DNA from 4 places in the Blautia marasmi genome. Region 2 is predicted to be linked to each of the others. Evidence: predicted binding sites of a transcription regulator. Region 2 holds the regulator's gene; each other region holds the start of a gene.
The links. Region 2 encodes NrdR, which represses ribonucleotide reductase genes. Its sites were predicted from a motif close to CACAANATNTTGTG; they were not measured.
Positions count from the first base shown of each region.

Region 1: nrdD (anaerobic ribonucleoside-triphosphate reductase) is a predicted target of NrdR. The motif match lies at 1,877-1,890, and genes of this name have one in related genera.
Region 3: C6P39_RS16490 (ribonucleoside triphosphate reductase) is a predicted target of NrdR. The motif match lies at 1,166-1,179, and genes of this name have one in related genera.
Region 4: C6P39_RS15800 (adenosylcobalamin-dependent ribonucleoside-diphosphate reductase) is a predicted target of NrdR. The motif match lies at 2,006-2,019, and genes of this name have one in related genera.

Region 1 covers NZ_OIWX01000001.1:1,270,646-1,274,144, forward strand. Annotated here, with positions in the region: gene nrdD (anaerobic ribonucleoside-triphosphate reductase) at 1-1,857, opposite strand, end outside; gene C6P39_RS05680 (MATE family efflux transporter) at 2,040-3,386, opposite strand; gene dapF (diaminopimelate epimerase) at 3,395-3,499, opposite strand, start outside.
Region 2 covers NZ_OIWX01000001.1:183,947-187,445, reverse strand. Annotated here, with positions in the region: gene C6P39_RS00800 (queuosine precursor transporter) at 1-501, opposite strand, end outside; gene C6P39_RS00795 (radical SAM protein) at 494-1,222, opposite strand; gene nrdR (transcriptional regulator NrdR) at 1,567-2,016, shown strand; gene C6P39_RS00785 (ABC transporter substrate-binding protein) at 2,483-3,499, shown strand, end outside.
Region 3 covers NZ_OIWX01000001.1:3,822,967-3,826,465, forward strand. Annotated here, with positions in the region: gene hflX (GTPase HflX) at 1-1,068, shown strand, start outside; gene C6P39_RS16490 (ribonucleoside triphosphate reductase) at 1,312-3,499, shown strand, end outside.
Region 4 covers NZ_OIWX01000001.1:3,657,475-3,660,973, reverse strand. Annotated here, with positions in the region: gene C6P39_RS15800 (adenosylcobalamin-dependent ribonucleoside-diphosphate reductase) at 1-1,961, opposite strand, end outside; gene C6P39_RS15795 (vWA domain-containing protein) at 2,119-3,499, shown strand, end outside.

The sequences.
Region 1 (3,499 bases), 1.1 Mb from region 2:
CTGGATCTTGCCGCCGTTGCACAGCTCCCAGAAACGGCCCTCGCAGTCCTGCTTCTCAATGGGGGTGATCTCCTCTGTCACATGGCAGTGGAAACTGTTGCTGACATAGGGACGGTCCGACACGCCCTCCACGATGCCGTACATCTTCCTGAACTGCTCCACCTGCAGACCACACAGGCTCTCTGCCGGGGTGCCGTAGATCGCGTACAGATTGCCGTCCTCCTCCTTGAACTGGGTCACCTTACTGTTGATATACTGAAGGACTTCCAGGGCAAAGGCACCGTCCTCCCGGATAGACTTTCCGTTGTACAGCTCTTGCAGCTCGTTGAGCGCGGTGATGCCAAAGGAAGCTGTCATAGGCTTCAGAAGGGGTTTTATCTTGTCAGAGGGTTTTAAACTGCCTCCGTAAAATCCGCCCTCACAGTATGCCAGCGGATTGGTGGATGCTTTCATCTCCCCCAGGTAGTCATAAGTTCTGATATGAAGCTGGCGGATCATCTCCAGATAAAAGTCAAGCACCTCATAAAAATCACGGTTCTCCGCTCTGGCTTTTGCCAGGATCATGGGCAGATGCAGGCTGACAGCCCCCACATTGAACCTTCCCACAAACACGGGCACATCCCGGTCATCCGCAGGTGTCATACCGCCCCGCTCATACCAGGGGCTTAAAAAGGCGCGGCATCCCATGGGACTGATCACCTTTTTATACTTTTTGTACATACTGGAAATATAGCCTTCCCCGCTCATGGACAGCCAGTCCGGATACATGGTTTTGGCTGAGCACGCAATACCGGCCTCAAACACATCCTCGCTGGCACCGCCCTCCCCGTGAATGGCCTCGTCATATAAGAAGACGATCTTGGGAAACAGCACCGGTTTCCTGTGTCCTGCTTTTCCCTGTCCTTCTTTATGCACATTGAGCAGGGAAATACTGCACATCTTCTCAAAGCGCCCGGTTCCCAGCCCCAGTGTCACTGTCACAAACGGATAGTCTCCTCTGGAGGAACCCACGGTATTGAGCTTGTACTCAATGCCCTGCCATCCCTGGTCAAAATCCCGCTGTACCTTGTCATATGCGTACGTTTCCGCTTTCTCCTGCGCGTGTTCCCACTCCGGGTCTACATATTTTAAAAATTCTTCTCTGTATTTTCTGTAGCTTTTCTCTGCATAAGGGGCAAGTATCTTATCCACCTCCGGCACGGTAAACCCGCCGTACTGCTGGGCCGCTGTACTCAGAATGATATCCCCCATAACATCAAAGGCGGTATCCAGTGTCTTCGGTTCATTGTACCACACATTCCCCATCTCAAATCCGCCCTTCAGCACATTGGCCACATCGAAGAGACAGCAGTTCATGGTATCCAGCCTTGCGGACTGGTCGTGAATGTAAATATAACCGTCCTTACATGCCTGCAGCTCATTGCGGTTCATAAAGAATTTACGGTACAGTTCCTTGTTCAGTTCATTAAATATCAGGCTCCTCTTGGTCGCGACCAGAGCACTGTCCGTATTTGCATTACTCTTGTCACCGATATAACGGATGGACTGGCTTTTGGTATACACCTCGTCCATCATGTGGATAAAATCATGCTTATAATTTCTGTAATCCCGGTAGCTCTTGGCAACCGCAGGGTTCACCTGCTCCAGTGCTCCCTCCACGATATTGTGCATCTCCTGGATAGTGATTTCACCCTTTCCCAGGGATTCTGCCTTATCTGTGGCATATCTGCACAGAAAGTCAATCTCCTGCTCCGTAAAGCTGTACATAATTCTTTCCGCGGATTTATTGACTGCTCTGACTATCTTCTGTACGTCAAATTCTTCTCTTGTTCCGTCTTTTTTAATCACATAAATCATTGCCTTCACCTCATTGCAGCACTACATCTTGTGTCACTTATTATTTTATTCTTTTGTTATTACCAGATTTTGTATCACAAAGTATATCATGTTTTTCTTTGAAATGGAAGTGGGAATATTGCACAAATTCTTGACGAATTTAATCCAATATCCCCATCAAAGCCCTGTGGCCTCTGCATTTTTTATCGCGTAATATTATTAAGCCATTTATAACTTTTATACCGCTTCCAGGAAAACGGCACCTTTATCACTTCATCGCTGCACAAGATTATGTAAACCCATGGCATGGGTACATGTATCACAAAGGCTGCCACAGCCGCAGCGAAAATAGAGCAGAGCCACATGATCCCCACATCCAAAAACAGCCCGAACATGGTATCACCCCCGGCCCGGAACACGCCCACCACCAACGTGGAGTTAAAGGACTGCCCCACCACATAATAGGACATGATCACCATCATGACCTGAAGATAGGATTTTGCCAGAGGCGTCAGTTTCAGCATATTGCACACAAAGGGAGAAATGAACAGGATCAGGATACCTCCCGCCGCCCCAAACAAGAGGGACAGCTTGGCAAACCGGTTTCCATAGTCCCTGGCAAGTTCCTCTTTCTTCTCCCCGATCGCCTTGCCTATCATGATGGCCGTGGCGTTGGAGATGCCAAAGGCAATGACCATGGACAACTGTCTGCACACCTGTGCCACGGAATGCGCTGCCACAGAGGCGCTGCCCAGATGCCCTACAATGGAGGATATGGCAGCCATACCCGCGCCCCAGGCAAATTCATTGAGGAGCACCGGAAACGCATACACGAAAAAGTCCTTTTCCAGCCACTTATATCTCTTAAACATATCTTTTATGCGGATGCGGACCACATCATTTTTCTTCCGCGCATAATATACCACAATGATAACCTCCACAGCCCTGGCGCAGAGCGTGCCGATAGCCGCACCCGCTGCCCCCAGAGCCGGCGCCCCAAAAAGGCCGAAGATAAATATTGCATTCAGTATGATATTCACAGACAGGGATGTGGCGTACACCACCGTGGCGATGACCACACGCTCAATACTTCTGATTATGTTCAGATATACATTGGTAAACGCTGCAAGTATGTATGAAAATGCCACGATCCGCAGATAACTCACGCCCTCCGCAATGATCGCCTCGTCCGAAGTAAAGATCCGCATCAGCAGGTCCGGCACACACAGAGCCAGCGCCGTAAATACTGCTGCAGACAAAATGGCGATCCGAAAAGACATGCCCATGACCTTCTCAATGGTTCTGGTATCATGTTTTCCCCAATACTGGGCAGTCAGCACACAGGCCCCTGAGGTGAGCCCGAAGAAGATCAGTGACAATATAAAGTACACCTGGTTAGCCAGGGAAACGCCGGAAAGGGCAGTCTCACCCACTCTTCCCAGCATGATAACGTCCGTGGATGTAACCCCCACGTTGATCAGGTTCTGAAGTGCCATAGGCATGACAAGCCTCCATACATTTCTGTAGAACCGCTTGTCCTCTGTTGTCATGCTAAATCTCATAGTTCTATCGTACCGTCAAAAACCACTTCCGCCGGACCTGTCATGTAAATGGTATTCTCTTTTCTGTCCCAGAAAATCTTCAGGTCGCCGCCCAGCAGTTT
Region 2 (3,499 bases):
CAGCCATAAAAAACTTTCCGCATCTCCAAACCGTTTTGTGGTAAATGCCCACCATTTATGATAGGCCCACACATCAAATTTCTGAGACACCGCGTAAACCAGCAGACTGGCAAAAAGCAGGCGCGGTGTGTTGGAAAAGATCGTATGGAACGCGGGACTTGCCCAGTCGTTAGCTGAAGGTGTATATAAAAGCCACATCTGGGAAACCAGTATAAAACAGCAGGAGGTACAGATTCCCAGGTTGACGGCTTTCTGTGCCTGTTTCTTTCCGCCGACCTCACTGATAATATCGGTCACAAGAAAAGACGAGGCAAACAGTACATTTCCCAGGGTCTGCTCCATGCCAAAAGCCTTCACCATGAGCAACACTTCAATGTTGGCAGTGATGGTACAGAAAACAGTCCATCCATACAGGCCGGACACATCAAAAAAGTAATATGCCAGCAATACAAAACTATAGATCAGTACCAGGGATACAATTAACAAAATTTCATTACTCATATTTGTCACCTACCCCAAATTCCGTATTTTCCATCAGGATATCAACCCGCTCATTCCCTATATAAACAGGATAAAGAGTTTGGGCAAATATCCGTATCACATCCCTGTCCGGCTTCATTTTAGTGGAATTCTCCACCATAACATTGATGCAGATCCTCTCAAAGAAAGAAAGCCCTGTCTCAATATCACTTTTCATAGAAGCATACGTCTGACCTGTAAGGCCGAACAACAGACATACTTCGTCTGCGTATTTGGCAATTTCTCGGGGAGAAGCGGCAGCAATTCCCTTTTGGAGAACCTTTTCACGAAATTCCTCATCAAAAGTCTCCACCCCCATCTTGATCTTCAGACAGATACCTTTTTCTGCGAAAAAATCACGTGCTGCCTGGATCGCATCCTTATGCATCCAGTGACATTCAAAATGCAGCTCCCGTATCCCTCTTTCCGCACAGACCTCACGAATCAGTTGTAAAGTCCTCTCATCCAGGTCACAAAAACTACCTGAGTTGATCACTTCCAGTCTGTGAAAACAGCCTGTGACCTTAGCAAGCTCGGCCTGATTCAAATGAAAGTTGGCTTCCTCATCCCTGGAAAAATCCAGATGATAATCACAGAATGTACAGCGGCGCCATTTACAGCCGCTTCCCCGAAGGAGCAAAATCTCCCGGGGATTCTTTTCCCGTATGACACTATAACGGTTACTTGGTTCCTGAATACTCATTTTTTTCTCTCCTTAGTTTTATTTATAGACAGGATGGTTACGAACTGTCTTTTTGGAATCCACCAAAAAACAGGGGTTTCCATGAGGCACATTCTAGCAGAAAGCCTGCAAAAATACAAGGGAAAATCATTGACGTAAGACGTCTATCTGTACTATACTAAGCCATAGATAACTTTACGTAACTATTCAGTAGGTCTGCGCATTCACTGCGCTGACCGTAAGAAAGTGTACCACGGCCAAGCAAAAATCCCATCGCCAAGGCGATTTTGCATGGATTCTTGTCTGTAACTGTGAGGATACTGAACAGTTATAACTTTACATAACATATCAAGGAGGACTTTTAAATGAAATGTCCATTTTGCAATCAAGACAACACCCGTGTCATAGATTCCAGACCGGTTCCAGATAATAATTCCATCCGAAGAAGGAGACAATGTGACGAGTGCGGCAAGCGCTTCACCACTTACGAGAAAATAGAGACGATCCCTCTGGTGGTCATCAAAAAAGACCAGAGCCGGGAGCAATACGACCGCACCAAAATCCAGGACGGCATCATGCGTGCCTGCTACAAACGTCCAATCTCGGTGGAACAGATTGAGAAGATCATCGACGAGATCGAAACTGAAATCTTCAACAAAGAAGACCGTGAAATCCCCAGCACCCAGATCGGTGAGATCGTCATGGACAAACTAAAAGACCTAGACGCCGTAACCTACGTCCGCTTCGCCTCCGTCTACCGCGAATTCAAAGACGTAAACACCTTCATGGACGAACTAAAAAAAATCCTGAATTAATTTTAAACAAAGTGCGTTCATCATAAATTACGCAAAATAAATATCATCCTCACCTATTTACTAAGCCCACCCATCAAACCTTCCGAAGCCATCCCGCTGCACCCCGCCAACACTCTCCCCCGGCAACATTATTTTTTCAGCCAAAACCTACAGGATTTGGAGGGGATGCGGGGGCCTGGGTGCGGGGGAAAATTCAGTAGGTTTAGTGGAGCGGCTGGCAGATCCACCTGCGGCAGTCACTTAATGAAGAGGCCGCTGCCGATGAATTTAGTGAATGCCAGCAGGTTAGCTGCCTGCCAGCGGAACGTCGGATGAATCTTCCCCCGCACCCAGGCCCCCGCATCCCCTCCAAATCTCGTAACCTCCCCATGTATCCTAAATAATACTTGCAATCCCCCCATCATTTCGATACAATAACCATGACAATTAAATAATGAGGGAACTTCTAATGTTTAAAGGAGAAACCATGAAAAGAGCAAGATTAATTTTAACACTTCTCTTTGCACTTACCCTGACTACTGTACTCGGCGGCTGCCAAGACAAAAAGGAAAGCGGTAAAGAGTCCAAAAACAACGAAAGTTCCACAGAAACAAAAGCGGAACCAACCATGGGAGGTTCCATTGTAGTAGGAATTCCTCAGGATATAGAGGATAGTCTTGACCCACACAAATCGGTAGCGGCAGGAACCAAAGAAGTCCTATTCAATATTTATGAAGGCTTAGTAAAGCCGGATGAAAAAGGCAATTACATGGATGCAGTAGCCCAGTCGCACACCATTTCAGAGGATGGCAGGACCTACACCTTTACACTGCGTGAAGGCGTAAAATTCCACAATGGAGCGGACGTTACCGTAGACGATGTGAAATATTCGATCGAGCGATGCGCCGGTATCACGGAAGGAACAGAACCGTTGATAGCGGCGTTTTCTAATGTGGAAAACGTTGAAACTCCCGATGACAAAACCATTGTCATCCATTTAAAAGAAGCCGACACAGAATTCCTGGCATACCTGATCGTGGCAGTTATCCCAAAAGATGTGCAGGACCTGGCAACCAATCCGGTGGGCACAGGCCCGTTTATGTATGAGTCCCGCTCCCCTCAGGAGAATATTAAGATCAAAAAATTCGCAGACTACTGGGATAGTGAGCATCAGGCATATCTGGATGAAGTTACCTTCAAAGTGGTAAGTGACAGCAATGCCATTGTGACGGGATTAAAAGGCGGCTCCCTGGATATGATGGCACGTATTGACTCCAACCAGTCTGCCCAGCTCAAAGGTGAGGATTTTACCATCTATGAAGGCGGCATGAATCTGGTACAGGCACTATATCTGAACAATGCGGAAGCCCCCTTTGATGATATAAAGGTACGTCAGGCTCTCTGTTATGCAGTGAACCGTCAGGATGTCCTGGATATGATCGCAGACGGAAAAGGAACCATAATCGGCAGCAGTATGTTCCCGGCTTTTGACAAATACTACATG
Region 3 (3,499 bases), 3.6 Mb from region 2:
ACCTATGTGGGAAAAGGCAAGATGGAGGAGCTGAAAATGCTGCTCACAGCCCTGGATGCCACAGGGATCATCTGCGATGATGAGCTGTCACCGGTACAGATGAACAACCTGCAGCAGGAGCTGGACTGTAAGGTAATGGACAGGACCCTTTTGATACTTGATATTTTTGCGGACCATGCGTCCACAAGCGAAGGAAAGATCCAAGTGGAGCTGGCACAGCTCCGTTACCGGGCAGTCCGTCTTGTGGGACTGCGCAATTCCCTGTCCCGCTTGGGCGGCGGTATTGGGACCAGAGGCCCTGGTGAGAAGAAGCTGGAGATGGACAGGCGTTTGATCAAAGAGAGGATTTCCCAGTTAAAGAGGGAGCTTGAGCAGGTGAAGCGTCACAGAGAGCTTCTGAGAGAGGGCAGAAAAAGAGACCGCGTCATGACAGCAGCCATTGTGGGTTACACCAATGCAGGAAAATCCACGCTCTTGAATACACTGACAGATGCTGGCGTGCTTTCAGAGGATAAGTTGTTCGCCACTCTGGATCCGACTACCAGAATGCTGGAGTTATCCAAAGGAACCAGAATTTACCTCACAGACACCGTAGGGTTTATCCGGAAACTGCCTCATCATCTGATCGAGGCGTTTAAAAGCACACTGGAGGAAGCGAAGTATGCCGATATTATTTTACATGTGGTAGACGCGTCCAATCCGCAGATGGAAGATCAGATGCGTGTGGTATATGACACCCTGCAGGAACTGGAAGTGACCAATAAAAAAATAGTTACACTTTTTAATAAACAGGACAAACTGGCAGAGGAACAGATACTCCATGATTTTAATGCCAACCATGTACTGCGTATTTCAGCTAAGACAGGGGAGGGCCTGGACCGTCTGAGAGAGGTGCTGGAAAAAATTGTGACAGAAGACCAGATTTATTTGGAGCGTGTAATTTCTTATAAAGATGCAGGGATCCTGCAGCAGATCCGTAAGTACGGACAGCTTATGGAGGAGGAGTACACAGAGGGCGGGATTGCAGTAAAAGCAAGGGTTCCGAAGGATATTTTAGGACGCCTGTAGTCCATGTCCGGATGGATGTTTGTGGGGATTTACGCAAACGTTGAATTAATAATTTAATTAATAAACTACCATATATTGGAAATATTAAAAGAATGTTTACAATATATGGTAGTTTTTACGGTTGACGAAAAGTATAACCTTTGCTACAATAGACCTACAGCGTTTATACAGAGGCCATACTCTGTGAATGCGAGGCGGGACGGAAAGACGGTCCTGCTTCTTTACATATAAGGAGGAAGAGGAATGTTTCAGGTAGTAAAACGTGATGGGGAGATCGCAGAATTTCGGCTGGATAAAATTGCGGAAGCAGTTAAGAAAGCATTTGATGCAACAGAGAATGAATACAGCAATGATATGCTGGATCTACTGGCACTCCGGGTGACATCAGATTTCCAGAAGAAAATCGTAAAGGGGAAAGTTTCTGTTGAGGATATTCAGGACAGTGTGGAAAATGTACTGATCCAGGCCGGTTACTCTGATGTGGCAAAATCCTATATCCTGTACAGAAAGCAGAGAGAAAAAATCCGCAATATGAAGTCCACGATCCTGGACTACAAAGAGATCGTAAACAGCTATGTGAAGGTGGAGGACTGGAGAGTAAAAGAAAATTCCACGGTAACATACTCCGTAGGAGGACTGATTTTAAGCAACTCCGGTGCGGTGACTGCCAACTACTGGCTGTCTGAGATATACGACACGGAGATCGCGGAGGCGCACAGGAATGCAGATATCCATATCCATGACCTGTCTATGCTGACAGGATACTGTGCCGGCTGGTCCTTAAAACAGCTGATCAAAGAAGGGCTGGGCGGTATCGAAGGCAAGATCACCTCATCCCCGGCCAAGCATCTGAGCGTGCTCTGCAACCAGATGGTGAACTTTCTGGGAATCATGCAGAATGAATGGGCAGGGGCACAGGCTTTCTCTTCCTTTGACACATACCTGGCACCTTTTGTCAAAGCTGACAATTTGAGCTATCCCGAGGTGAAAAAGTGTGTGGAATCCTTTATCTACGGCGTCAATACTCCGAGCCGCTGGGGAACACAGGCGCCATTCTCCAATATTACCCTGGACTGGACCGTTCCGGGTGATCTGGCAGAGCTTCCTGCTATTGTAGGCGGCCAGGAAATGCCCTTTAAGTATAAGGACTGTAAAAAAGAGATGGATATGGTAAACAAGGCATTCATCGAGACGATGATCGAGGGAGATGCCAATGGACGCGGTTTCCAGTATCCGATCCCAACTTACTCCATTACCAGGGATTTTGACTGGTCAGATACAGAGAATAATAAGTTATTATTTGAGATGACTTCAAAATACGGAACACCATATTTTTCAAACTACATAAACAGTGATATGGAGCCAAGTGATGTGCGCAGTATGTGCTGCCGCCTGCGTCTTGACTTAAGAGAACTGAGAAAGAAAACAGGGGGATTCTTTGGTTCCGGGGAGAGCACCGGGTCTGTGGGTGTTGTGACCATCAACATGCCCAGGATCGCATACCTGGCAGAGGATGAGGAGGATTTCTTCCGCCACCTGGACCATATGATGGATATTTCAGCCCGCTCTCTGAAAATCAAGAGAGATGTCATCACAAAGCTTTTGGATGAAGGTCTCTACCCATACACCAAGAGATACCTGGGCAGCTTTGAGAACCACTTTTCAACCATTGGTCTTCTGGGCATGAACGAAGCTGGCCTAAATGCCAGATGGCTGAAATGTGATATGGCTGATGAGAGGACCCAGGAATTCTCCAAGCGTGTGCTGAACCACATGAGAGAGCGTCTGAAAGATTATCAGGAAGAGTACGGCGATCTGTACAACCTGGAAGCAACTCCTGCAGAGTCCACTTCCTACCGTCTGGCAAAGCACGACAGAAAACGCTGGCCGGACATCGAAACAGCAGGAAACGAGGGAGACACTCCCTATTACACCAACAGTTCCCATCTTCCGGTGGACTATACGACAGATATCTTCGATGCGCTGGATATTCAGGACGAATTACAGACATTATACACCTCAGGCACAGTTTTCCATGCGTTTCTGGGAGAAAAGCTGCCTGACTGGAAAGCAGCGGCAGCGCTGGTGAGAAAGATTGCGCAGAATTACCGTCTGCCTTACTATACCCTGTCACCAACTTATTCTGTCTGCAAAGACCATGGCTATCTCTCCGGTGAACATTTTGTGTGCCCCAAATGCGGCAAAAAAGCTGAAGTTTACAGCCGTATCACAGGTTATTACCGTCCAGTGCAGAACTGGAACGACGGAAAGAGCCAGGAATACAAGAACCGTACGGTTTATGATATTGCCCATTCTGATTTCAAGGGCAGTACCCCTACGGTATCAATGACGGAGCGTGAGGTTAGGATGGAGGAAGCAGATGCCGGACAGGTAACGGCAAAATACTTGTTTACTACAGAAACCTGCCCCA
Region 4 (3,499 bases), 3.5 Mb from region 2:
TCCACAATGGTCTCAATATCAATCCCGCCTCTGGCACTGATGGAGATCATTCTGGAAAGCCCAACCATGAAGTTGTTGCAGCCTCCTGTGGAGCCTTTGCTCAGATAAGTTTCCAAAAGCGCGCCTGTATGGGGGTCAAACAGCGCGATGCAGTGAAGGCTTCCGCATCCGGTAATGAGTTTGCGCTTTTTGCCCACCACGTCGTCTGTGACCAGGATGATATCGCCTCTCTTCAGCCCTTCTCCAGCAGTCACTTTCTTGGTCTCCTTGGTGTTCAGGATCCCGGTCCGCCTGCAGCCGTCACGGAAGATGGTGATTCCTTTTAACCCGCTCTCATAGGCGTAAAGATACAGGCTCTCCGTCTCCTCCACAGTAAAGCTGCCCGGCACATTCACCGTGGAGCTTATGGACGCGTCAATATGCTTCTGCCATACAGACTGCATATCAATCCTCTGACGGTAATCCAGTGTCATGGCTGTGACAAAATATTCCGGCAGGGATTTGTCATCCTTTATTTCAAACCTCTTCATATAGTTTTCCACAATCTTAGTGTACACCTTGTAATAGACATCCGTTCCGTGCAGGGATTCTGTTTTCCGCTCATAGTAATTGGCATACACAGGTTCAATCCCCCCGGAAATCCCCAGCATGGTGGACAGGGTTCCCGTTGGGGCTATGGTCAGAAGCTGTGAATTACGCAGGCCGTATTTGCTCACAAGGCCTCTTGTCTTCTCTGTGGTGTTCGCCGTAAAATACGGCGTCTCCATGATCTCGTCCACACAGCAGGCGGGAAAAGCGCCCTTGTCCCTGGCAAGCTTCGCGGAGGCTGCAATGGCTGCATCTGCCATGGCAAATCCAATCTTGTCACACATTTCCACAGCTTCGGCCTCCCCATAGGTGATACCCAGCTTAATAAGCGCATCCGCAAGCCCCATGATGCCAAGCCCAATCTGGCGCCATTTTTCCACGCTCTTTCTCTGCTCGTCCAAAGGATGCAGGGGCAGACCTTCTTCCAGAACCTCATTCAGCGCATTTACAGATGCCCGAACACAATTCTTAAAGCTGTCAAAATCAAAGAAGGCTGTATCTGTAAATGCATTCTCAACAAATTCTGCCAGATTCACACTTCCCAGCAGACAGCTTCCCCCTGCCGGGAGCGGTTCCTCGGCACATGGATTTACACCGGCATAGACAAAATCCTCCGTATTACTTAACAGATTCCAGCCTGTGATGCGGTCCCAGAATAGCGCACCCGGCTCTGCATAATCCCAGTTCGTCTCCGCGATCCTTCTGAACAGCTCCCTGGCATTTACAGTCTTCTCGATCACTTCCCCCGTCACTTCCCTGGTGTAGTGCAGAAGATAATCCTTATTTTCCTTTACCGCTTCCATAAAATCCTCATGGATACGGATGGAGATATTGGCCTTTGTCACTTTGTCCAGGTCTGTCTTCAGATCAATGAACTCTTGCACATCCGGGTGGGAACAGTCAATGGAGATCATCAGCGCCCCGCGCCTTCCGTTCTGCCCGATCAGAGAAGTGACCAAAGAATACAGCTCCATAAAAGACACAGAGCCGCTGGTCTCCTTGGCCGCATTGTTGATCTTTGCTCCCCTGGGACTTAACTTTGATATATCAATGCCGCATCCGCCGCCATAACTGTAGGTGCGCGCCAGTTTTTTTGCACAGTCAAAAATACTTTCTATCTCATCCTCAGGGGGTGCAATAACATAACAGTTAGAGTATGTCACTTTTCTGTTCTGTTTTTGAAGACCTCTGTTTGAGAGGATCCTTCCGCCAAACAGGAATTTCTTCTGTCTGATATACGCTCCAATCTCTTCATTTCCCCCACTGATCCTTGTAAGCCAGGCCTCGAAATCCTCGTTTTCACAGCAGTATTTCTTTGCCCAGATATCCATTCCAAGCTGGTTCTCCTCACCTAGCCACTCTTCTATTGTCATAACATCGCTCCTTATCCAGATTTAGTCAACGATTTTTATATTACCACAATATATAGGGTAAATCAAGGTTTGAACCATAAGTTTTACACGGTTGTCTTTAAATTTTGGTACATAACTCCTTTTGCTCTAATATACTAAATTGATTGGAGGTATTGCTATGTCTGAAAACAAAATTCCCTGTCCCTTCCAGGGGCCGGGACAACAAAACCCTGAATTTATAGGCGGATATGACATGATCCGTCCTACCGATGATCCCCGGGAATCCGATTACTGGATCTCCTCCGGAGAAACTGTCGTATACGATGCAGGCGAAAATATGGGTTCCGGTGGAAATCTACACTTTTCTGACCGGCTTAGCATTTCAAAAGGTGCCGTGGCCGGCTGTACCGGCACGGTCACCCTTGATATAGAGGGAAACCCGCTGATGTATTCTTACTATCCGCCTCACTCCCTGGATATTATATTTGTGCTGGACGTGACAGCCAGCATGATGTCAGGGGGGAGCCGGAAAATGGCACTTGCCAAAAGAGCGCTGATACAGACCATAGAAATGCTCTGGCAAAAAAACAGGGAAACGGTGATCACTATCATCCCCTTCGCCCGGGATGCCTACATTCCCCAACCGGAGGGCGGCCTTTCCTATAATTATCTGGGCACCTTGTTCACCTGGAGACGCTCCACTACCGGCGGCAACATGATCGGACAGATTCTGGGCTACCGGAACGGCAGCTATGTGTCTGCCACAGATATCCCGGCTTACATGCAGAGTTCTGGACCGATCGCTGCCAGTGTGGAACTGAGCCTTTATAATTATTACAATTATTATAAGATCCGGTATTCTGATATTTATAATGCTGACGGCAGCCCAAAACCGGACACCGTTCTGGAGGATTATCTGGCCTCCGTATATGCGCAGGACCCTCAGGCTTATACCGGGAATTTTATAGAAGCCGTGGCAGACAATAGAGAACTGACCCCGGCCCAGCTCCCCTACAGCATGCATGACAATGGGTACCAAAACAATACGATCCTGGATAACCTGATCTGGGCAATCCCATACGGCGAGGATACCAACACGGAAGCAGGGCTCAGGGAGGCCTACAACTTTTTTAAGACACCGGGCTTTGCCCAGTCGGAGGATATTCTGAGAAGGGCTGTGATCCTCATAACGGACGGCCAGGCCAACCGTTCCGTAAACCCTGCATATTCCCAAATCTACGCACAGCCTGACAGCGTGGACAGCGACTTTTTCCCTGACATTCCCGGCGGCCCCTGGAGATACTTTATGTATCTGCAGCAGACACTGCCGAATCTGATCTCTGAGATTGGAAACCGTTCCGCCACTTACGATGAATTGATACTTGCCCTTCAGCGCGCCTGGCAGATATCAGAAAAACTCAAGGACTCAAAAGACGGCAATGCATCCGTATTCGTACTGGGTATAGAAATCGGCGCACAGACCCCCGGTCCGTATACAAAGGAGGACGTTCTGGATATCATGCGCACCATTGCCACCACAGGCTCCTATCTGCATGAGG